DNA from 4 places in the Anoxybacillus sp. ST4 genome. Region 1 is predicted to be linked to each of the others. Evidence: riboswitches for the same ligand, from Rfam matches in the RefSeq annotation. Region 1 holds a riboswitch; each other region holds the start of a gene.
What was found. Region 1 has a riboswitch for S-adenosylmethionine ahead of K1I44_RS09210 (methionine ABC transporter ATP-binding protein). Riboswitches for the same ligand answer to the same signal wherever they lie in the genome.
Positions count from the first base shown of each region.

Region 2: it holds a riboswitch for S-adenosylmethionine, as region 1 does, so the genes downstream of both, K1I44_RS05800 (bifunctional homocysteine S-methyltransferase/methylenetetrahydrofolate reductase) here and K1I44_RS09210 (methionine ABC transporter ATP-binding protein) in region 1, are expected to answer to the same signal.
Region 3: it holds a riboswitch for S-adenosylmethionine, as region 1 does, so the genes downstream of both, metK (methionine adenosyltransferase) here and K1I44_RS09210 (methionine ABC transporter ATP-binding protein) in region 1, are expected to answer to the same signal.
Region 4: it holds a riboswitch for S-adenosylmethionine, as region 1 does, so the genes downstream of both, K1I44_RS05300 (methionine biosynthesis PLP-dependent protein) here and K1I44_RS09210 (methionine ABC transporter ATP-binding protein) in region 1, are expected to answer to the same signal.

Region 1 covers NZ_JAHZOE010000012.1:44,095-50,170, forward strand. Annotated here, with positions in the region: gene sufD (Fe-S cluster assembly protein SufD) at 1-377, opposite strand, end outside; gene sufC (Fe-S cluster assembly ATPase SufC) at 396-1,175, opposite strand; gene K1I44_RS09195 (carboxymuconolactone decarboxylase family protein) at 1,356-1,700, opposite strand; gene K1I44_RS09200 (MetQ/NlpA family ABC transporter substrate-binding protein) at 1,772-2,596, opposite strand; gene K1I44_RS09205 (methionine ABC transporter permease) at 2,613-3,281, opposite strand; gene K1I44_RS09210 (methionine ABC transporter ATP-binding protein) at 3,271-4,299, opposite strand; SAM riboswitch class I at 4,375-4,480, opposite strand; gene K1I44_RS09215 (hypothetical protein) at 4,803-5,276, opposite strand; gene K1I44_RS09220 (response regulator transcription factor) at 5,661-6,076, shown strand, end outside.
Region 2 covers NZ_JAHZOE010000005.1:89,471-95,546, forward strand. Annotated here, with positions in the region: gene K1I44_RS05790 (BMP family lipoprotein) at 3-968, opposite strand; gene K1I44_RS05795 (YajQ family cyclic di-GMP-binding protein) at 1,136-1,627, shown strand; SAM riboswitch class I at 1,721-1,823, shown strand; gene K1I44_RS05800 (bifunctional homocysteine S-methyltransferase/methylenetetrahydrofolate reductase) at 1,891-3,738, shown strand; gene metH (methionine synthase) at 3,731-6,076, shown strand, end outside.
Region 3 covers NZ_JAHZOE010000002.1:40,550-46,625, reverse strand. Annotated here, with positions in the region: gene asnB (asparagine synthase (glutamine-hydrolyzing)) at 1-852, opposite strand, end outside; gene metK (methionine adenosyltransferase) at 914-2,119, opposite strand; SAM riboswitch class I at 2,240-2,348, opposite strand; gene pckA (phosphoenolpyruvate carboxykinase (ATP)) at 2,524-4,110, shown strand; gene K1I44_RS02420 (energy-coupling factor ABC transporter permease) at 4,293-5,261, shown strand; gene K1I44_RS02415 (energy-coupling factor transporter transmembrane component T family protein) at 5,258-5,989, shown strand; gene K1I44_RS02410 (energy-coupling factor ABC transporter ATP-binding protein) at 5,941-6,076, shown strand, end outside.
Region 4 covers NZ_JAHZOE010000005.1:1,939-8,014, reverse strand. Annotated here, with positions in the region: gene K1I44_RS05310 (DODA-type extradiol aromatic ring-opening family dioxygenase) at 1-322, opposite strand, end outside; partial or broken gene K1I44_RS05305 (RNA-guided endonuclease InsQ/TnpB family protein) at 493-1,029, opposite strand; SAM riboswitch class I at 1,346-1,453, shown strand; gene K1I44_RS05300 (methionine biosynthesis PLP-dependent protein) at 1,526-2,629, shown strand; gene metC (cystathionine beta-lyase) at 2,633-3,772, shown strand; gene K1I44_RS05290 (HD domain-containing protein) at 3,793-4,329, opposite strand; gene K1I44_RS05285 (hypothetical protein) at 4,451-5,083, shown strand; tRNA gene K1I44_RS05280 (tRNA-Val) at 5,185-5,257, shown strand; gene K1I44_RS05275 (Rpn family recombination-promoting nuclease/putative transposase) at 5,421-6,076, shown strand, end outside.

The DNA.
Region 1 (6,076 bases):
CTATGCTCGCGGACAGCTGTTGCTAAGTCTGTGAAAATAACACCTTTTTCTTTTAATTCATCAGCAAGCGATACGTATGCACATGTATGATCACGCTGAACATATACGTTTTTTTGCTCCTCAGCTATATCGATGAGCACTTTTACTTGTTCAGGTAGCTCTTCTAGCGAAGAAAGCGGCGCGCTCTCAACGAGATGAGCAGAAAATTGTGTGAAGTTCCAACGATCGATTTTCGTTTTGTCTGGCTTCGGTAATGGCAATTGTTCCGCTTGCGCAAGAGCTTGTAAGCGAACGTTTAAAAGCCAGTCCGGTTCTCCGCGCCCTTCAGAAAATGAGCGCACATACTGTTGGTCGAATGGTAGTTTCGTCTCAATCATCCTAAATCCTCCTAACGCTTACGCTTCTTGCTCAACGACTTCATCTTCAATGCCTAGCTCTCTTTTAATCCAATCATATCCTTCTGCTTCAAGACGTTGTGCTAATTCTGGACCGCCTGATTTTACGATACGTCCTTGCATCATGACATGTACGTAATCTGGTGTAATGTAGTTTAACAATCGCTGATAATGCGTAATGATTAAACAGCCAAAGTCGCTATTGCGCATGTCATTTACACCTTTTGCGACAACTTTTAATGCATCGATATCAAGACCTGAATCAATTTCATCTAAAATAGCAATTTTCGGCTGCAACATCATAAGTTGTAAAATTTCGTTCCGCTTTTTCTCCCCGCCCGAGAACCCTTCATTCAAGTAGCGGTGAGCCATATCTGGATTCATTTCTAAAAACGCCATTTTTTCATCAAGCTGACGAATGAATTTCATTAATGAAATTTCATTTCCTTCTCCACGACGTGCATTAATCGCTGAACGAAGAAAATCAGCATTCGTTACACCGCTAATTTCGCTCGGATATTGCATGGCTAAAAAGAGACCAGCACGAGCACGCTCATCTACTTCCATTTCTAATACGTCTTCACCGTCTAATGTAATGCTCCCTTTTGTTACTTCATATTTTGGATGGCCCATAATCGCCGCCGATAATGTCGATTTTCCCGTTCCGTTCGGTCCCATGATCGCATGGAACTCGCCGCCTTTAATTTCAAGGTTAACCCCTTTTAAAATTTCTTTCCCGTCAATTGCAACGTGAAGATCTTTAATCGTTAATGTTGCCATAAAAAAATACCTCCAGTTTCACTTATGTTCATAAAAACGTAATTCTCACTTTATTCTCATTACAATTTTATAACAGATGAAAAGTATTAGCAACCTTATTGCAAGCATTTTGATACTTTTTTGTTTCAAAAGTTTGCTCGTTTTATCACATATGTAAAAAAGGTAGGGAACCCCTACCCTTTAATGCATGCGAGTAAATTCATCGACACATTGTCGAACGAGCGTAACGGACTGGCTCATCGTCGCCCCTCCAGCTAAAGCAGATGCGACAGCACACGCTTCAAATATTTCTTTCTCTGTCGCCCCTTCATCGATGCACCCTTTCGTATGATAAATGGTACAATATTCATCTTGTTTAGCGACACTAATCGCTAGTGCGATGAGCTGTTTTTCTTTTTTTGATAGCTCCCCTTCGGCGAAGCAAGCTTCCGTAAATGCGTTAAACGCTCGTCCAACATGAGGCATTTGTTGTGTGAACGTGCCTAACCCTTGCTTATATTCGTGTAAACATTGTTCCATCGACATATGCACTCCTCCTTCCTTTTTATCATGCGTCGTTTTCGAGAAAATATAAAAGGACGCCCGAATGGACATCCTTATTTCGTTGCTGGAATAACAGCACCATTATATTTTTGTAAAATGAAGTCTTGAATTTCCTTTGATTGCAACACTTCAACAAGCGTCTGAATTTCTTTACGGTTTTCGTCACCTTTACGAACCGCGATAATGTTCACGTATGGGTTGTTTCCTGGCGATTCGACAGCGATCGGATCTTTTGCTGGATCTAAACCGGCATCTAACGCATAGTTGGCGTTAATTAATACCGCATCTCCTTCATCATTTTTATACACTTGCGGAAGCAATCCTGCCTCAACATCCGCTTCAAATACTAAATTTTTCGGATTTTCAACAATGTCATCAATTGTTGCTTTCGTCTTATCGACACCTTCTTTTAATCGAATTAGTCCTTTTTCTTCAAGCATCGATAAAATACGACCGTGATCAGCAACAGAGTTACTCATAATGATTTTTGCACCGTTTGGTAGCTCTTCAAGACTTTTGTATTTTTTTGAATATACGCCAATCGGCTCAATATGAATACCGCCTGCATTCACAAAGTCATAGCCATGTTCTTTCATTTGAGCTTCTAAATAAGGAATGTGTTGGAAATAGTTTGCATCTAACTCTTTATCCGCTAATGCTTTGTTTGGTAACACGTAATCTTGGAACGTCACAATTTCTAGTTCAATTCCTTTTTCTTTTAAAATTGGTTTTGCTTTTTCTAAAATTTCTGCATGTGGTACGTTTGATGCACCGATGACAAGCTTGTTCGCTTTTTCCTCTGCACTTTCATTGTTTCCGCAAGCAGCGAGCGCGAAAACGATCATGGCAGCAACAAGTAAAGAGAGCCATTTTTTCATTTGTTTTTTCCTCCTTTTATCGTTTATCTATTTTAGAAGTGACAAAGTCACCAACAAACTGAATGATAAAGACGATGACTAAAATGAGCACTGTTGCAACGAGCGTCACATCGTTATTGTTACGCTGGAATCCTTCCAAATAAGCTAAGTTCCCAAGCCCCCCAGCACCGACAACTCCCGCCATCGCCGTATAGCCAACGAGAGCGATCGCTGTAACGGTAATTCCAGATACAAGGGCAGGAAGCGCTTCAGGGAGGAGCACTTTCCAGATGATTGTCGTTGTCGTTGCTCCCATCGCTTTTGCCGCTTCAATAACCCCTTTATCAATTTCACGAAGCGCAATTTCAACCATGCGCGCATAAAATGGAGCCGCTCCAATAATGAGCGCCGGCAGTGCCGCATTGGCACCAAGAATCGTACCGACAACAAACTTAGTAAACGGGATGAGTAAAATAATTAAAATGATGAACGGGATCGAACGGAAAATGTTAACAAACGATGCGATAACGCCGTTAATGATACGATTTTCCCATATGTTTCCCTTTGACGTTAAAAAGAGTAACAATCCAAGCAAAATGCCGAGCACAAACGTCGCCGCAACTGAAATAGCTGTCATATATAACGTTTCCGCTGTTGCCGCCCATATTTTATCCCAAACGACGTTCGGAAATAGCTCATTCCACATTCGCCAACACCTCCACTCCAACTTCTTGCTGGCGAATAAAAGCGAGCGCTCGCTCGATTTCTTCATTCGCACCGTCTAAATGAACGAACAACACCCCGTATGAACCGTGATGCGTTTGCGAAATTTTCCCTTGCAAAATGTTCACGTTCAAATCAAATTGTCGAATGATGTGCGTGATGAGCGGTTGCTCAGCTGCTTCGCCGACAAATGTAAGCTGTACAACTTTTCCATTTGGATATCGCTCAAGAAGATGCAACATCGCTTCTTTCGTTTCTTCCGGCTCAGTTACTTGTTGAACGAAACGCTTCGTAATCGGCTGCTCCGGCTTACGAAACACGTGAAGCACTTCACCCATTTCAACGATTTTTCCGTTTTCCATGACCGCTACACGATCACAAATTTTACGAATGACGTGCATTTCATGGGTGATTAATACGATCGTTAAACCGAGACGTTTATTAATGTCGACGAGCAAATCTAAGATGGAATCTGTCGTTTGTGGGTCGAGCGCTGACGTCGCCTCGTCGCACAACAACACTTTCGGATTGTTCGCTAACGCGCGTGCAATGCCGACGCGCTGCTTTTGTCCTCCGCTCAATTGCGACGGATACGCGTCTTCCCTTCCTTGCAGTCCGACAAGTTGAATTAGTTCATCAACGCGCTTCATTCGCTCCTCTTTCGGGACGCCGGCAATTTCGAGGGGGAATGCAATATTTTCGCGCACTGTTCGCGACCAAAGTAAATTGAAATGTTGGAAAATCATGCCGATTTGCTGGCGCGCTTGTCGCAATTGTTTTCCGCCAATTTTTCCGATCTCCTTGCCATCGACGATGACTTCGCCGCTCGTTGGCTTTTCTAATCCGTTTAATAACCGAATGAGCGAACTTTTTCCTGCACCGCTATAGCCGATAATGCCAAAAATTTCTCCTGCTTCAATATGCAAGTTCACACGATCAACAGCGGTCACATGTCCACTTGCTGCTTTGTACACTTTTGTTACATTCGATAATGTAATCACGTTGCTGTCACCTTCCTTCCATGAAAAAAGCCTTTCTGCTCAAGAGAACAGAAAGGCGCGAATCGTCCGTTCTGTCTCTTATCTCTCAAAGCAAACGCTTTGTGTGAATTGGCACCATTTCAGCAGCGCTGACGGTTGCCGGGTTTCATCGGGCACATCCCTCCACCTCTCTTGATAAGAGCGCTTTTAAACGCTTTATTCAGTTAACGTTTTAATATGTTTGAGGATCATTTTAAATTACAAAGGTGAGTATATCATCGAAAGAAGGACAGTGTCAATAAAAATTTTTCAACTATTTCCCCTTCATAATCAAGTGAACTGAATATATAGCATGAGAAACCACTACTCTTTGGATGTCGGACTACGAACAAACCCGCCGCTTTGTTAAAATGCAAAAGACTGACCCAACACGCATTAGCGTTTCAGATCAGCCTCTTCAGTTCAAAAAATGAAGTTAAACTTTCCAATTGCAGGCATACATAGTTACATGCCAAACGAACCCTTTAATTACACTCTTCTTTTGTAATTCTAATCGTTACATACACTTTATGAAAAGAGTCATAGTAGTCAGCTTGTGCAACACTAGATGTATACCATTTATCAACTAATTTTAAGTAAGAATCTGTATTCACTAAAGAATAAATTCCTGTAATAGTAGAGGACTTAGTGGTTAGATTTCGATCGTACGTAACTGTCATCGTCACTGTACCATACATACTCTGAACCGTTTTTGTTTCTTTATTTCCTCGGATAATAGTATCAAGTGGAGTAATTTTTGATTTTGAATTGCTTAATTTCGCTATTGAACTCCCTACTGCAGGAGTAACTATAATTGTTACATTACCCTCTTTATATACTCGTTTCGGGAGCGTACTAGCTTCAGTAGTAATTAACGATCCAAAAAACCCATCTAATAACAGAGTAACAGTTAATGCTAGGGTAGGGACTAAAATAAGCCTTCTAAATTTACTTTTCATTATTTTCTCTCCTCGCATAGTCCAATTGTAATGCTAGTTCTCCGCTACTTGTCCATAATGAGATAGACTTGTACATTAGCGTCAGTTAAACATCGGTATCATGAATATTAAATAGAAATTTTTATTTAGCTGATTACTCACCATAGGTATACCGTATTGTATAAAAATCAGACATTCTTTATTTCAACTTATACATTGCTTACACTCCTCCGCTTCTTCTCAAAAATTAGCTGATCAGCTATTTTCAATTTACCAAAAATAGAAAAGAAAAAAATCCGTATTTTCCGCCAATTTTTTGGCGAAAATCCGCCAATTCCTTTAAAACAAATGACAAAGTTTATTAAATGAAGTAGAATTTAGGAAAAGAGTAGAGAGGGAAATCGCATGACTATTCGTACATTGCTTGTTGATTCCGATCCTGTCTATTTGCTTGGTTTGGAAAAATTGTTGGAAAACGAAAGTAGCATAACGGTTGTCGGTTCTGTTTCTTGTATTGATTCACTAGAGACTCTCATACATATACATGTACCAGATGTCATTGTGATAAATGCGCATATGCACATAATAAAAGCATTTGACTGGATAAAAAATGCGAAGAAGACACACCCTATGATAAATGTCATTATGCTATGCAACTATCCACCACTTGCCTTATCTGCGTATGAGGCAGGTGTATCCGTGATATTATCAAAAGAAAAAGTTTCTACTCATTTGGCACATGCGATTCGCCACAGCAATGGAGGAGAGAGACTTCTTTTACTTGACAGTGAAGCTACATGTCACATGACAAGTTGTTTGAC
Region 2 (6,076 bases), on a different contig from region 1:
CTTTATTTCGCGATGCCGTTTGCCGCTTGTTCTTTCCATTTTTCTAACGTTGCTTGTTGCTCTGGACTAAACGTCACGACACGAATAGGCGCTAAATCGACGCCGTTTTCTTTTAACCCTAGTTCAACCGTCCCTTTTGGCACGTCTTTCTTTCCGACATATTGTTTAATGACCGTATATAACGCGACATCGACATTTTTTAACATCGATGTGACGACTGCTTTTTCCGCATAAAAATATTGGTCGCTATCGACACCAATCGCATATTTTCCGTTCATCTCTGCTTCGCGCAATACGCCAACACCTGTAAATCCGGCGGCGGCATACAGCACGTCTGCCCCGTTTGCGATCATTTGTTTTGCAATTTTTGCCCCAAGCTTATCATCACCGAAGTTGCCTGCATACACTTCTTGCACATTCGCTTCCGGTCTAACCGCTTTTACCCCTTTTATAAAGCCGTTTGCAAATTTGCGAATAAGAGGAACATCTGCCCCTCCGACAAAGCCGACGTTGTTCGTTTTCGTCAACATACCAGCAACGACACCTGCTAAAAAGCTACCTTCATCTTCTTTAAACGTAATCGATGTAATGTTTGGTAAATCCGATACGGCATCAATTAATATAAATTGCTGTTTCGGATATGTTTTCGCTACCTTTTCTAAATCTTGTTGTACCATAAAGCCGAGACCGATAACGAGATCGTTCCCTGCTTCAACAAGCTCGGTTAGCCCTTTTTCATACGTCCCCGTCTCTTTTAACTCACGATAATCAAAAAAAATGCCAAGCTCATCGCGCGCTTTCATAAGCCCTTTAAACGCTGAATCGCTAAACGATTGATCCCCTAGTCCGACATCTGACAACATAATACCGATTTTGACACGTTCTTTCGGTTGAAATGAACTCGTTTGTGAACACCCAGCGGCAAGCAATAACACGAATGCCATCATGAGTGAAATTATTTTTTTCATAAAATTTCCTCATCTCCTTATCTTTCATTCAAATCCCACTTCGTTTATTATATCGACAACAATCGACATTTTGTTTACTTTTTATATATAAAGATTTTGTAAAGTTGTTCATATGTCAACAATCGACTATAATGGAAGCACAACGAATTCATGTTGAGGTGATCTATATGTCAAAAGAAAGTTCATTTGATATCGTGTCGAAAGTCGATTTGTCGGAAGTGACGAACGCCGTCAACATCGCACTAAAAGAAATTCAAAATCGCTACGACTTTAAAGGGAGCAAAAGCGACATTTCGCTTGAAAAAGACGAGCTTATTCTTATTTCCGACGACGAGTTCAAACTAGAACAACTGAAAGATGTGCTTATCGGAAAGCTTATTAAACGAGGTGTACCAACGAAAAACATTCAATACGGAAAAGTAGAACCTGCTTCAGGCGGAACGGTACGCCAACGCGCGAAACTCGTCCAAGGCATCGACAAAGACAACGCGAAAAAAATTAACACAATCATTAAAAATACAGGTTTAAAAGTGAAAAGTCAAATTCAAGAAGACCAAATTCGCGTCAGCGGCAAAAGTAAAGACGATTTACAAAAAGTCATCGCCGCCATTCGCGAAGCAGACTTACCGATCGACGTCCAATTCGTCAACTACCGTTAAGAAGGCTATGCGCCTTCTTTTTTCTTTTCTTAAATAAAATAGTTGAATATTTCTAAAAAATCAGTTACATTTATGAGTAACTTCATACACATCATCTTATCGAGAGAAGGGGAGGGACTGGCCCGATGAACCTTCAGCAACCTGACGATCGTCAAGGTGCTAAGTCCAGACAAGCGATTCGCTTGGAAGATAAGAAGGAGCGTGCAACGTCTTCTTCTTATGGAGAAGGCTTTTTTATTTGAAAAAGAAACGGAGGAATGGACGTGGGATTGCTAGATGATTTAAAAGAACGCATCGTCATCGCCGATGGAGCGATGGGAACGTTATTATATGCGCACGGCATCGATCGCTGTTTTGAAGAATTAAATGTGACAAAGCCTGAGGAAATCGTTCACATTCACGAAGCGTATATCGATGCCGGAGCTGAAGTCATCCAGACGAATACGTACGGAGCGAACTATGTAAAGCTCGCCCGCTACGGCTTACAAGATGACGTCAAACAAATAAACGAAGCAGCCGTTCGGCTCGCCAAGCAAGCGGCGCGAGGACGCGCCTATGTGCTCGGCACAATCGGGGGACTCCGCAGCACAAATAAAAGCACCATTTCGCTCGAAGAAGTGAAACGAACGTTTCGCGAGCAGCTGTACGCGCTGTTAAACGAAGGCGTCGATGGCCTGCTGCTTGAGACGTATTACGATTTTGAAGAACTGCAAACCGTTCTTTCCATCGCTCGTAAAGAAACGACGTTGCCACTCATCGCCCACGTCACCTTGCATGACATTGGCGTCTTGCAACATGGAATCTCGCTTGCCGATGCGCTTCATCAATTAGAGCAACTTGGCGCCGATGTCGTTGGCTTAAACTGCCATCTCGGTCCGTATCATATGTTGCGCTCGCTTGAAGAAGTGCCGATTCCGACGCGCGCCTTTTTATCGGTGTACCCAAACGCAAGCTTGCCGCAATATCGCGACGGACGATTCGTTTATGAAACGAGCGAACAATATTTTGAAGAAACAGCGCGCGCCTTTCGCGATCAAGGAGTTCGACTCATCGGCGGATGTTGTGGAACGACGCCGAAACATATTTCCGCCATCGCTCGCGCCCTGTCCGACCGCACACCTGTATATGAAAAAAAAGTGAAACAACGGCATACAGTCGTCGTGCAAGAAGCGGAACAGGCGAAAGAACCTTCCTTAGACGACATTGCCCGCACGCGCCGTTCGATCATCGTCGAGCTCGATCCACCAAAAAAGCTCGGCTTAACAACATTTTTAGAAGGCGCCAAAGCGTTGAAAGAAGCACATATTGATGCGTTAACGCTTGCCGACAATTCGCTAGCAACACCGCGCATTAGCAACGTCGCTGTCGGAACGATCGTCAAACAACAGCTCGGCATGCGGCCGCTTATTCACATCACATGCCGCGACCGCAATTTAATTGGCTTACAGTCGCACTTAATGGGCCTTCATACGCTCGGCATGACCGATGTGCTCGCTTTAACAGGCGATCCGTCTAAAGTAGGCGACTTTCCGGGGGCGACATCCGTCTACGATTTATCATCGTTTGACTTAATTTCGTTAATTCGTCAATTTAACGAAGGGCTTTCGTATTCTGGAAAACCGCTCGGACAAAAAACGAACTTTTCCATCGCTGCGGCCTTTAATCCGAACGTACGCCATTTAGATAAAGCGGTGAAACGGCTAGAGAAAAAAATTGAATGCGGAGCGCACTATTTTTTAACGCAGCCGCTATATAGCGAAAAACAAATTGAAGACGTATACGAGGCGACAAAACATTTATCGACGCCAATTTACATCGGCATTATGCCGCTTACAAGCGCTAGAAACGCCGACTTTTTGCACCATGAAGTGCCGGGCATTACCCTTTCCGATCACATTCGTGCGCGCATGGCTGCTTGCGCAAACGACCCTGTCCAATCGACAAAAGAAGGGTTAGCGATTGCAAAAGCGCTCATCGATGCGGCGTTCGATTTATTCCAAGGCATATATTTCATCACACCATTTTTACGTTACGATATGACGGTCGAACTCGTTCGCTACACGCACGAAAAAGAGCGGCTCAAAAAAGAAAGGACGGTTTACCATGGCTAGTTTACTCGAACAGCTCGAAAAGAAAATTTTAATTATTGACGGGGCAATGGGAACGATGATTCAAGCCGCCAACTTAACAGCGGATGACTTTGGCGGTGAAGCGTACGAAGGATGCAATGAATATTTGACGATCACCGCTCCAGAAGTCATCGCCCACATTCATGAAGCTTATTTTGAAGCGGGTGCGGACATCGTCGAAACGAATACGTTTGGCGCAACGAGCATCGTATTAGATGAATACAATCTCGGACATATCGCCCTTGAGTTAAATATCGAAGCGGCAAAGCTCGCTAAGCGAATCGCGGAGCAATATTCAACGAGCGATTGGCCACGCTTCGTTGCTGGCTCGATGGGACCGACGACGAAAACGTTATCTGTCACAGGCGGAACGACGTTTTCTGAACTTGTCGCCGCATACGAACAGCAAGCTCGCGGACTATTACTTGGCGGCGTCGATCTTCTTTTATTAGAAACGTGCCAAGATACGTTAAACGTCAAAGCCGCTTTTCTAGGCATAACCGAAGCGTTTAAAACGGTCGGAAAACAAGTGCCGCTCATGATTTCAGGAACGATTGAGCCGATGGGCACAACGCTTGCCGGACAGACGATCGAATCGTTTTTTATTTCGATTCAACATATGAAACCATTTGCCGTCGGCTTAAACTGTGCAACCGGTCCAGAATTTATGACCGATCATTTGCGCTCGCTCGCTTCCCTCGCCAATACAGCCGTCAGCTGTTATCCAAACGCCGGTCTTCCGGACGAAGAAGGATGTTATCACGAAACGCCAGACATGCTCGCGAAAAAAATTCGCCAATTTGCCGAAAAAGGATGGTTAAACATTGTCGGCGGCTGTTGCGGTACGACGCCTGAACATATTCGCGCCATCGCTGAAGCCGTTCGCGACGTGCCACCGCGCGTCATTCCGAAACAGTTTCCGCTGCATGCCGTCTCTGGCATTGATGCGCTCGTTTACGATGAAACGATGCGCCCGCTTTTCGTCGGCGAGCGAACAAACGTCATCGGCTCGCGCAAATTTAAGCGGCTCATTGCGGAAGGAAAATATGAAGAAGCGGCAGAAATTGCCCGCGCTCAAGTGAAAAACGGGGCACACGTCATCGACATTTGTTTAGCCGACCCAGATCGCGACGAAAAGAAAGATATGGAACAATTTATTCAACAAGTCGTGAAAAAAGTGAAAGTGCCGCTCGTCATCGACTCGACAGACGAAGACGTCATCGCCTGCGCTTTATCGTATTCACAAGGAAAAGCAATTATTAACTCCATTAACTTAGAAGATGGCGAAGAACGATTTGAAAAAATTGTTCCCCTTCTCCATCAATATGGGGCGGCTGTTGTTGTCGGCACAATTGACGAACAAGGAATGGCCATTGATGCGAAACGAAAGCTTGACATCGCCCTTCGCTCGTACGATTTGCTCGTCAACAAATATCAGCTTTCCCCGCACGACATTATTTTCGATCCGCTCGTATTTCCGATCGGTACGGGAGATGAGCAATATATTGGCGCAGCAAAAGAAACGATTGAGGGCATTCGCCTCATTAAACAACATTTACCTAACTGCTTAACGATGCTCGGCATTAGCAACGTCTCGTTCGGCTTGCCACCTGTCGGACGCGAAGTGTTAAACTCCGTCTTTTTATACTATTGCACGCAAGCAGGGCTCGATTATGCGATCGTGAATACGGAAAAATTAGAGCGGTTCGCTTCCATTCCAGAAGAAGAAGTGCGCTTAGCGGAGGCGTTGTTATTTAACACAAACGATGAGACATTAAACGCATTTATTCAATTTTATCGCGATAAAACGAAGCAGCCGAAACAGACGAATACGAATATGACGCTAGAAGAGCGGCTTGCGACATACGTCATTGAAGGAACGAAAGACGGGCTCATGGAAGACTTAACGCTCGCCTTGCAATCGTACAGTCCGCTCGACATTATTAACGGTCCGCTTATGAACGGCATGGATGAAGTCGGCCGTCTATTTAACGACAACCAGCTCATCGTTGCGGAAGTGTTGCAAAGCGCGGAAGTGATGAAGGCGGCGGTCGCCTTTTTAGAGCCGTATATGGAGAAAAACGAAACGAGCGTAAAAGGAAAGGTGCTTCTTGCGACCGTCAAAGGCGATGTGCATGACATCGGCAAAAATTTAGTCGATATCATTTTAAGCAACAACGGCTTTCATGTCGTCGATTTAGGCATTAAAGTGACACCGCAACAGCTCATCGAAGCGGTGCGACGCGAGAAGCCGAGTATGATCGGATTATCTGGGTTGCTCGTGAAATCAGCACAACAAATGGTGCTTACCGCACAAGAC
Region 3 (6,076 bases), on a different contig from region 1:
AAACGTCTCAAGATGAGGATGAAATTGTTTCGCCATGGCGATAACGAGCGAAGAATCGATTCCCCCAGATAAGAAAGAGCCGACTGGTACATCGCTGCGCATATGCACTTCAACAGACTTCATAAGAGCGTTTCGAATATCGACAATCCACTTTTCTTCCATTTGATTTGTCGGCGTGAACGATGGAGTAAAATAGCGAACAAATATCGGTAGTTCGCCGATTTTTTTTACCATGTAATGACCTGGCTTTAGCTTATAGACACCTGTCGTCATCGTCAACGGCTCTGGAACATATTGAAACGTTAAATAATGGTGAAGTGCTTCTTTGTTAATATCCCCGTCTATTGCTAACAAAAGGCTTTTCTTTTCCGAAGCAACGAGGAAACGATCACCTTGGGCAGCATAAAAAAACGGCTTAATCCCGAACGGATCGCGCGCAGCAAATACCGTTTTTTCTTCTTTATCCCAAATAACAAAAGCGAACATACCGCGCAATTGTTGCACACATGCCTCTTTTTTTTCAGCGTATAACGCTAATATCACTTCCGTATCTGAGTGCGTCGCAAACGTATATTTCTGCTCGAGCTGTGCACGCAGTTCAATATAGTTGTAAATTTCTCCATTGAAAATGATCCAGTATCGGTCGTTTTCGTATGAGAGCGGCTGATGGCCTGCTTCTAAATCAATAATGCTTAAACGTCGAAATGCGAAATGTACATGCTCATCAAAAAAATATCCTTCATCGTCTGGTCCGCGGTGAGTAATGATATCATTCATTTGTTGGAACGTCTTTTTCCATTCATCACATGCTTGCTTCGGTCGATCATAAATGCAACCAACGAATCCACACATTATGCCACCCCACTTTTTTAACAAAGAAAGAGAGTTACATGATGTAACCCTCTTCTCTTGCTTACTTCGCTAACTGTAACGCTTGTTGTTTTAATGCTTCCGCTTTATCTGTACGCTCCCAAGGAAGATCAATGTCCGTGCGACCGAAGTGACCATAAGCTGCTGTTTGCTTATAAATCGGGCGACGGAGATCGAGCATTTTAATAATGCCTGCTGGGCGAAGATCAAAGTTATTGCGAACAACTTCGATTAAAATATCTTCAGATACTTTACCTGTTCCGAACGTATCAATCGAAATAGATACTGGCTTCGCAACACCGATCGCGTACGCTAGCTGCACTTCACATTTATCCGCAAGACCTGCCGCAACGATGTTTTTCGCTACATAGCGAGCGGCATATGCTGCCGAACGGTCCACTTTTGTTGGATCCTTTCCTGAGAACGCTCCACCACCGTGACGAGCATAACCGCCGTACGTGTCAACGATAATTTTACGTCCTGTCAAGCCTGCATCGCCTTGTGGACCACCAATTACGAAGCGACCTGTTGGGTTGATGAAATATTTTGTGTTTTCGTCGATCAATTCTGCTGGAACGACAGGCTTAATGACATGCTCCTTAATGTTGCGCACAATTTGATCTTGTGTAATTTCTGGATGATGTTGTGTAGAAACAACGATCGTATCGATGCGCACAGGCTTACCATTTTCATCGTACTCGACCGTTACTTGCGTCTTTCCGTCCGGACGTAAGTAAGGTAAAATGTCTTCTTTACGCACTTCTGATAAACGGCGCGCAAGTTTATGGGCGAGCGAAATTGGAAGCGGCATAAGCTCTTTCGTTTCGTTGCACGCGAAGCCAAACATTAATCCTTGGTCCCCTGCACCGATCGCTTCAATTTCTTCGTCTGTCATTTGTCCTTCACGCGCTTCTAACGCTTTGTCAACACCCATCGCAATGTCTGGTGATTGCTCATCAATTGACGTTAATACGGCGCACGTATCTGCGTCAAAACCGTATTTCGCACGCGTATAGCCAATTTCACGAATCGTTTCGCGAACAATTTTCGGAATATCTACATATGTAGATGTCGTAATTTCTCCGCTCACTAAAACAAGTCCTGTTGTTACGCTCGTCTCGCATGCAACACGCGCATTTGGATCATTTGCTAAAATCGCATCTAAAATCGCATCGGAAATTTGGTCGCAAATTTTATCCGGATGCCCTTCCGTTACAGATTCAGATGTAAACAGACGACGTTTAGGCATTTAAACATTCCTCCTCAGTATAATGGCAAATGATACGGTACTCATCCCTCTTATTATGGTCTATCGTGAAAAAAACCTTTCCCTCAGAGGAAAGGTTTTTGCATTTGTCTGCGCCTTTCACTCTTATCGTTCAAGGGCGTTCCCTTGCCACAGGTTAGCACCTTTTCACGCATGTGACGGTTGCTGGGTTTCATCGGGCCTGTCCCCCTCCACCAACTCGGGATAAGAGTATCCGTTCATTTCAGCATCATATCACATCTGTATGAAGCGAGTCAATGTTTTTTATGCCACAACGATCTTGAAAATAAATTCAAGAAAAATACATGAATTAGTATGGATTATTTATTAAAATGTGTTATACTTTTTACATGAAGAATAAATCAAACAAAGGTAGGTTTTGTCCAATGAATTCCATTGAACTGACAAACAAATTATCAACACTCTTGCAAAGGGATGGGGTTTTTCATAACTTATCTGTACCACGATTAGTAGAAAAAGTGTTAACTCGTCAAGAAGGCATTCTCACTTCATCCGGTGCTGTTTGCGCAACGACCGGAAAATATACAGGCCGTTCCCCAAAAGATAAATATATCGTTGAAGAACTATCTGTTAAACATAAAATTGACTGGGGAACAGTTAATCAACCAATTTCTGAAGAAGTGTTTGATCGTCTTTACAATAAAGTCGTTGATTATTTAATGACAAAAGAAGAAGTGTTCGTATTTAACGGTTTTGCGGGTGCCGATCCAGCTTATCGTTTACCTATTCAAGTAGTGAATGAGTTTGCTTGGCATAATTTATTCGCTCATCAATTATTCATTCGTCCAACAGCAGAGGAACTAAAAACGCACGAGCCGCAATTTACAGTCATTTCTGCTCCAACGTTTAAAGCTGATCCAGCTGTAGACGGCACACGTTCAGAAACGTTTATTATCATCTCATTTGAACGTCGCACAGTGCTCATTGGTGGAACAGAGTATGCTGGCGAAATGAAAAAATCCATTTTCTCTGTAATGAACTTTTTATTACCAGAACAAGGAATTTTCCCGATGCACTGCTCAGCAAACGTAGGGCAAGAAGGAGATGTCGCACTCTTTTTCGGTTTATCCGGCACAGGAAAAACGACTCTTTCTGCTGATCCAAGCCGTCGCTTAATCGGCGATGATGAGCACGGGTGGTCGAACAACGGCGTCTTTAATATCGAGGGCGGTTGCTATGCAAAATGCATCAATTTATCGCGCGAAAAAGAGCCTCAAATTTTCGATGCCATTCGCTTCGGCTCTGTATTAGAAAACGTCATCGTCGATCCAGACACGCGCATACCAAACTACGATGATGCGACACTTACCGAAAATACGCGCGCTGCGTATCCGCTCGAAGCGATGGACAATATTGTTCAACCGAGCGTGGCGGGTCATCCACATACAATCGTCTTTTTAACAGCAGATGCGTTCGGTGTATTGCCACCAATTAGCAAACTAACGAAAGAACAAGCGATGTACCATTTTTTAAGCGGCTACACGAGCAAACTCGCTGGTACGGAACGCGGAGTAACATCGCCTGAAGCAACGTTTTCTACATGCTTTGGCTCACCGTTTTTACCGCTTCCTGCAACGCGTTACGCCGAGATGCTCGGGCAAAAAATCGATGCCCATGGCGTTCAAGTATTTTTAGTAAACACAGGTTGGACCGGTGGTGGATACGGGGTTGGCGAGCGAATGAAGCTATCTTATACGCGCGCCATGGTGAAAGCAGCGTTAGAAGGAGAATTAAACAACGTCGAAACCGTTCAAGACCCAATTTTCGGCTTGCATATTCCTCTCCATGTCCCAGGTGTCCCTGATGAAGTGTTGCAGCCAAAAAGCACATGGGAAGACAAGGAAGCATATGAACAAAAAGCTAAACAACTCGCGGCTAAATTCCGCGAAAACTTTAAAAAATTTACGAATGTTGATCCGCGTATTGAACAACTCGGTGGACCAATTGCATAACAAAAAAAGCTGCCTATTCATCGGCAGCTTTTTCATTTTTGTGATCTCGCACAAACGACAAAGATAAAAGCGGGATTTGTGACAAAAAAAGAAACGTTGTATCATAAGCAAACGAAAAAGAAAAATGAAATGGCTTTCAATGATACATATCCCTATAATAAGACATAAGGGGGGGATTTGTGGTGCATATGGCAGATGCGCTTATTTCACCTGCGGTAGGAATAGCGATGTGGGGGGCTACCGCGGGAATAGCGAGCTATTCATTAAAAAAGTTAAACATCGAAGCGGATGAAAAAAAGCTACCTCTTATGGGGGTGCTCGGAGCATTTGTATTTGCGGCGCAAATGATTAACTTTGCCATCCCGGGTACAGGGTCAAGTGGACATTTAGGCGGCGGATTGCTGCTTGCAGCGTTGCTCGGTCCGTATGCAGCGTTTTTAACTTTGGCAGTCATTTTGTTTATTCAAGCACTCTTTTTTGCAGATGGTGGACTGTTAGCGTTCGGATGCAATGTGTTCAATCTTGGGTTTTACACATGCTTCATTGCGTATCCGTTATACAAACGACTTGTTCGTCAAATGAACGTATGGTTTTCGTCCATTATCGCCGCGGTCATCGGATTGCAACTCGGTTCATTTAGCGTCGTTGTGCAAACGTTGCTGTCCGGGAAAGTCGAATTGCCTTTTATCACTTTCACATTATTTATGCAACCGATTCATTTGGCGATCGGCGTCGTTGAAGGCATAGCTACTGCTGCTGTCATCACTTTCATGATGAAAGCAAAGCCGGAGCTTTCGACAACGACATATATTCCGGTCAATCGAATGATTGCAACTATTGGTTTGCTTGCTTTAATAGTCGGCGGAATTTTTTCATCTATAGCTTCGTCCAAACCTGATGGATTAGAATGGTCCATTTTTCACACGGCTGGCACAGACGAACTACATGCAACAACAGCCATTCATGGCGCATTTGAATCGATCCAACAATCATTTGCATTGTTGCCCGATTACAATTTGAAAAGCGCAGACGCATCGATCGGATGGCTAAACATTGGGACAAGCATTTCTGGCATCATCGGTGCATGTATCGTTGCATTCGTGCTCATCATACCGTACATTATGAAAAAATGGAGAAAGCAAACGCGATGAACATGATAACAAGTGTTGAAACGCGACGACATATGATGCATCCGCTAAGCATGCTTACTGCGACATTTACGTATATCGTCATCGTCGCCTCGTTCCACTCGTACGCGTTTGTAGAACTCATTCCGTTATCGCTCTACCCGACCGTCATGATCATTGTTTATCGCCTTTCTATCCGCCGTATAAAAAACATGTTGCTCGTCTCGTTACCTTTCGTCATAGCAGTTGGCATGTCTCAATTACTTTTTATAGACGAGCATATTTCCATATTTCATTGGCGTATTCAAGCAGGATGGGTGGCGTTTGCTACACTTCTCCTGAAAAATGTACTTGCAGTACTGACGACAGCACTATTATTTTTCATGATCCCGATCGAGCAACTCGCAGGAGCGCTTCTTTCGTTACGCGTTCCTCGTTTGCTCGTTATACAATTACTTTTAACATATCGCTACATTTTTTTATTTTTAGAAGAGGCAAAAACACTTCGTCAAGCGTATATGTTGCGCGCACCCCAACATCGTGCGATCAAGTTATCCGTTTGGGGATCGCTTGTTGGACACTTGCTGTTGCGAACATTTGAACGTGCTGAGCGCGTATATGAGGCGATGACATTGCGCGGCTTTTCGATTCAACGCCTCCATATCAAAATAGAACGATGGACAATGAAAGACATCGTATATACATGTATATTGGTTGGATTGTTCATCGTTTATCGGTTGGTGATCATATGATAATAAACGTATCGGATATTTGCTACATATACCCAGATGGTCATGAAGCCATCCGTAATGTTTCCTTTTCCGTTCAGCCCGGGGAAT
Region 4 (6,076 bases), on a different contig from region 1:
GGTCAAGTCCGCGCTTCTCGTCGATATTGACGATGGGGGAGACGTGCTTCAGATGATGTTGGACGCGTTTTGCCCATTCGACTGAACCTTGTGCAGCATAAGTTACTTCATACAATTCACGTGGGAAACCGGAAAAATCATAAATCATCTCATACGTTCCGTCAATTGATGAAACGGTCGGTTGACGCGTCGTCCAATGTGCAGTAAATAAAACGATTGCTTTTGCATCTATGCGTTTACCGAAATTGGTTAAAAACGATGCATATGCGCTATCTTCAATAGCTAACATTGGTGATCCGTGCGCGAGAAATAAAGCAGTCATTATATTCCGTTACAGAAAACTTATAAGGCTTTATAAGATAGCTAAAAATCTTATAAAGACCTATGTTTCTTTCCTTGTTCATCGCGCCCGATTTCGCCAAAACTACTCTCGTTTGATATGGCGCTTCGAAGGCTTAAACTCCCCACTAACGAATGGGTACATATCAATTGCTAGGCTATTGATTTGCCATAATTTTTTAGGTTTATACTTGCGTTTACATCCCTGTCTATTTTGTTTCCACATTCATCGCATACAAACGTTCTTTCTGATAAAGAAAGTTTATCTTTTACAGCACCACAATGACTGCAAGTTTTAGACGAAGGGAAGAATCGATCTGCAACTATAAACTTGATCCCATTCCAAGCACATTTATATTCCATTTGCCTTTTAAACTCGCGGAATGTTTGTTCTTGTACAGCTTTCGATAGCTTTCTGTTCTTTAACATTCCATGAGTATGTAAGCTCTCCATCACAACATACTCTGGCTTGGTTTTCACCAAAGATGCAGTGATTTGATGAATATAATCGTGCCTGATATGTTTCAGCCTTCGATACGTTTTTAAAACAAGGAATTCCAACTTCTTTATATTGTTTGTTTTTCTGTAACGGAATTCACCTCCTTCTGTTTTTATTTTATTTTCCTCATATTTTTTCGCTAGTTTACGTTGTAGCCTTTTAAGTCTTTTCTCCAACTTCTTCACTTTTTTTGGTTTGGCAAAAGCATGACCTTATAAGTCTTTATCATCTTTTACCAACCCCTGAATCATTTTGTAAGTTGTATATAGAGTTTGGCTAAATTTTATAAATTTATTTTAACTGTTTCCAACCTCCTTCACTTTTGCCCCCACTTTACCATATATCGATTTGATTTGTCTATTTTTACATGTGAAGTGCAAATATATGTGCCATATCTTTGATGGGATGCATGCTGTTTGTTGTTGAAAGGGGAATAAAAAACAGTTGCAATTTTGTTGTAAATGATGTACATTAATTTAAAATCAGAAAATTCGATATTGTTTTGCGTTCTTATCGAGAGAAGCGGAGGGACTGGCCCGATGAAGCTTCAGCAACCAGCCAGAAACGGTCAGGTGCTAAATCCAGCGAATTGGCGTTCAATTCGGAAGATAAGAAGAAGCGATTGTCTATGGACAAAAAAGCCTTCTTCTTTGAAGGCTTTTATTTTTTTAGAAAGGAAGAGAGCGAATGAGTCATATTGAAACGCGGTTAGCGCAAATTGGCAATCGGAGCGAGAGAGCGACGGGAACGGTCAATCCACCAGTATATTTTTCAACGGCGTATCGGCATGAAGGCATCGGGCAGTCGACAGGGTATGATTACATTCGGACGGGAAACCCGACAAGGCATATTGTCGAAGAAGCGATTGCACAGCTAGAAGAAGGAGATCAAGGTTTCGCATGTAGTTCAGGCATGGCGGCGATTCAAACGGTGTTTGCGCTGTTTGAAAGCGGCGACCATTTTCTCGTTTCGGCCGATTTATATGGCGGAACGTATCGTTTGTTTGAAAAAGGATGGAAGAAATACGGGCTGTCGTTTACATACGTCGATTTTCGCGATGTTGATGCGGTAAAGGCATATGTGACGGACAAAACAAAAGCGATTTTTTTAGAGACGCCAACGAATCCTTTAATGCAAGAAGCGGACATCGAAGCGGTCGCGGCGTTTGCGAAACAACATGGGCTGCTTCTTATCGTCGATAATACGTTTTACACCCCTGTACTGCAAAAGCCGCTCACAAAAGGAGCCGACATCGTCGTTCATAGCGCGACAAAATATTTAGGCGGACATAACGATGTGCTAGCCGGGCTCATTGTCGCCAAAGGAAAACAATTGTGCGAACAGCTAGCGATGTATCATAACGCCATCGGTGCAGTGTTGTCGCCGTTTGATTCATGGCTGTTAATTCGCGGCATGAAGACGCTTGCGCTTCGCATGCGCCAGCACGAACAAAACGCAAAGGCGATATATGAATTTTTAGTCGAACATGAAGATGTGACGGACGTATTGTATCCGGGAAGAGGAGGAATGTTGTCGTTTCGCGTGCGCGATGAAAAATGGGTGGATGCCTTTTTGCGAAGTTTAAAGCTCATTACGTTTGCGGAAAGTTTAGGCGGTGTCGAAAGTTTTATTACGTATCCAGCGACGCAAACGCATATGGATATTCCAGAGGATGTTCGCATCGCAAACGGGGTGTGTAATCGCCTATTGCGTTTTTCTGTCGGCATTGAACATGCGGACGATTTAATTGCCGATTTAACTCAAGCGTTTCAACGCATGAAAGAGGTGTAAAAGATGGATTTGCAAACGCAACTCGTTCACAATAAATGGCGGATCGATGCGCAAACAGGGGCCGTTAGCGTTCCGATTCATCATGCGTCAACGTTTCATCAGTTTGATTTCGATACGTTTGGCAAATACGATTATAGCCGTTCGGGCAATCCGACGCGCGAGGCGTTAGAGGAGACGATTGCGGAATTAGAAGGTGGAGCGAGCGGTTTTGCGTTCGCATCGGGCATGGCTGCCATTTCAACAGCCTTTTTATTGTTATCAAAAGGGGATCACGTATTAATTACCGATGATGTGTATGGTGGAACGTATCGCATCCTCACCGATGTATTGAGCCGATTTGGCATCGAGCATACGTTTGTCGATATGACTGATTTAGATGCGGTAGCGCGCCACATTCGCCCAAACACGAAAGTCATTTATATGGAAACGCCATCGAATCCGCTATTGAAAATTACGGATATTCGTGGGGTTGTGAAGCTCGCTAAGGCGCACGGGTGTTTAACGTTTTTAGATAATACGTTTGCGACGCCTGTGTTACAGCGTCCGCTTGATCTCGGCGTCGATGTCGTTTTGCATAGCGCGACGAAATTTTTAGCTGGCCATAGCGACGTTGTAGCTGGACTTGCGGTTGTAAAAGATGCGCGCTTGGCGCGAGAGCTGCGCAAACTGCAATATTCGTTCGGTGCGGTGCTTGGCGTGCAAGATGCGTGGCTTGTGTTGCGCGGGTTAAAAACGCTTCACGTTCGGTTAGATTACGCTTCACGTTCGGCGTTGCAGCTGGCGCAGTTTTTACATCGTCATCCGAAAGTGGCGCACGTATATTATCCAGGGCTTTCTTTTCATGAAGGGCACGTCATTCATCGCGATCAAGCGCGCGGGTTTGGCGCGGTGCTGTCGTTTGAATTGGAGGACGAACAAGCGGTGCGGACGTTTGTGAAACATGCGCGCATCCCTGTGTTTGCGGTCAGTCTCGGGGCGGTCGAGTCGATTTTATCGTATCCAGCGAAAATGTCGCATGCCGCTATGCCGAAAGCGGAGCGCCATCGCCGCGGCATTACGGACGGCTTGTTGCGCCTAAGTGTTGGATTAGAGGCGACCGATGATTTGCTTGCTGATGTGGAACAGGCGTTATCATATGTATAGGCTAGGCACATCGCCTAGCCTTAGCTAATTTGGTCGAGCGCATCACGCTTCATTTGCTGTTCGACCATGCGATCAAGTTGTTGAATTTTTTTCAAGGCGAGTTCGTCATCGATTTGGCGATAATGATGTTTACCGCCCGGTTCTTCATCCGCTTCATCCGCAAGTTTGACGATCGTCTGGAGCGGCTTTCGTTTTAATTCTCCTTCTGGAAGATACGAATCGGTGTGAAGCAAAATGGCGAGGGCAATTTCTTTCGCATGTTGAGGGTGTTCGCCGAGTCGAATAAGCAACTTATGCGCTCGCTCTGCCCCTTTAATCGCATGAATATCGTTTTGTTTATATGTTTCATAGTCCCACGTTCCGTTTGAGTACCATTCATAATGACCGATATCGTGAAGCAAAGCAGCTTTTGTTGCTAAATCGACGTTCACTCCATAAAGCAAGGCGAGGCGATATGCGTGGTATGCGGTAGCGATGGCGTGCGCGACGCCTGAACGTTTCAAATATTTTTGAGTGATGGGGTGAAGGAAGATGTCAGTTAATGTGACACGTCTCATAGCTCACCATCCCTTTCGAATGTTTTTCTAATTATCATATCATGTCTTTTTTAGAAAAGGCAATACATATTTTTTCTGTTTTTTCTTCATACTAAGTGAAAAAAAGGTTTGGAGGACGCGTATGTTTTTATCCTTATTATTATCAGTTATGACGGTCGTGTCGGCTCAAGGGGACGTGTGTACGAAAAAATTGGACGAAGCGAACGTGCAGCTATGTGGCAAAGAAGATGGAGAGTGGCTTCGCAACTTAACGCTACATGTCGGAAAAGAGACGTATACGTTTCCAGAATGGGAACATGTAAACGATCCGAAAGCACTTCCGCAATTATATTCCGTGGACGTTACGGAAGATGGAAAGGAAGATATTGTTGTTTTTCTCGTAAAATCGCGCGGAAACGGAACGTATAAAAACGAGGTGCATGTGTTATCCCATCAACGAAACGGCATTGAAGAAGTCCTTGTCGAAGATCCGCGTCCGATCATTTTAAAGAGCGTCAAAATGAACGAGACGGACGAAGGGACAGAGTTGATCATCGATCATGTCCACGCGCTTATTCCGCACAATCGCGAAGGCGGGAAGGGGATAAAGACAACATTCAATCGCTTTTTAAAATACGCCGTCGATAAACAAAAATTGAAGGCCGTTTTATTGTTGGAAAGAAAAAGGGGCGAATATATCGGCAGTTTAATTGTCTCATACGAATATAAAGACGGGCTCTTTCAAGCAACCCATATCGATTTCATCCGCCATTAGCCGTTGCATACGCAATGGCTAAAAATTTTTTAAAAAAGTATTTGACAAAGTAGTGTACAGTACGTATAATGAAAAATGTGTTCGATAACACAACAACATACGATTCCGTAGCTCAGCTGGGAGAGCGCCACCTTGACAGGGTGGAGGTCGCTGGTTCGAGCCCAGTCGGAATCATCGCAAAACCCGAGTTCGATGAAAGAGCTCGGGTTTTTTTTGTTGTTTCTCCCCTCCTCCTGACTGCCGAGCATGTTCGAGAATTCACCCACATTTTGTATGCAGGAAAATCGCCGATGTTGTCGAATAAAAACGTCGAAATCATTGTATGCGAGGTGACTATATGTCCATTGATCATGACCGTCTGTTTAAAGAGCTGATTCAAACGTTTTTTGAGGAATTTATTGTTCTCTTTTTTCCGGCGATGCATGAGCATATCGACTTTCGGCATTTGTCGTTTTTATCAGAGGAGTTGTTCACCGATGTGACAGCAGGAGAAAAGTACCGTGTCGATGTGCTTGTCGAAACGAAGTTAAAAGGCGAAGATGGGCTTGTCATTGTGCATATCGAAAACCAAAGCTATGTGCAACCATCATTTCCTGAACGGATGTTTATTTATTTTAGCCGTTTGTTTGAAAAGTACCGTAAAAACATTGTACCAATTGCTGTATTTAGCTACGATACGATCCGCGACGAACCATCGACATTTACCCTCCAATTTCCTTTTGGCAACGTGCTTGACTTTCGTTTTTTTACTGTCGAATTGCGCAAACAAAACTGGCGAAACTACATTCGTCAAGACAATCCAATCGCCGCTGCATTGTTAAGCAAAATGGGATATACTGAAAGTGAACGAGTAGAACTGAAAAAACAATTCTTACGTATGCTTGTACGGATGGAATTGGACGAAGCGAAACAACGATTGCTGTTTGGTTTTTTTGAAACATATATGAAACTATCCGATGAAGAAGAACGAAGACTACGAAGCGAGGTGAATGA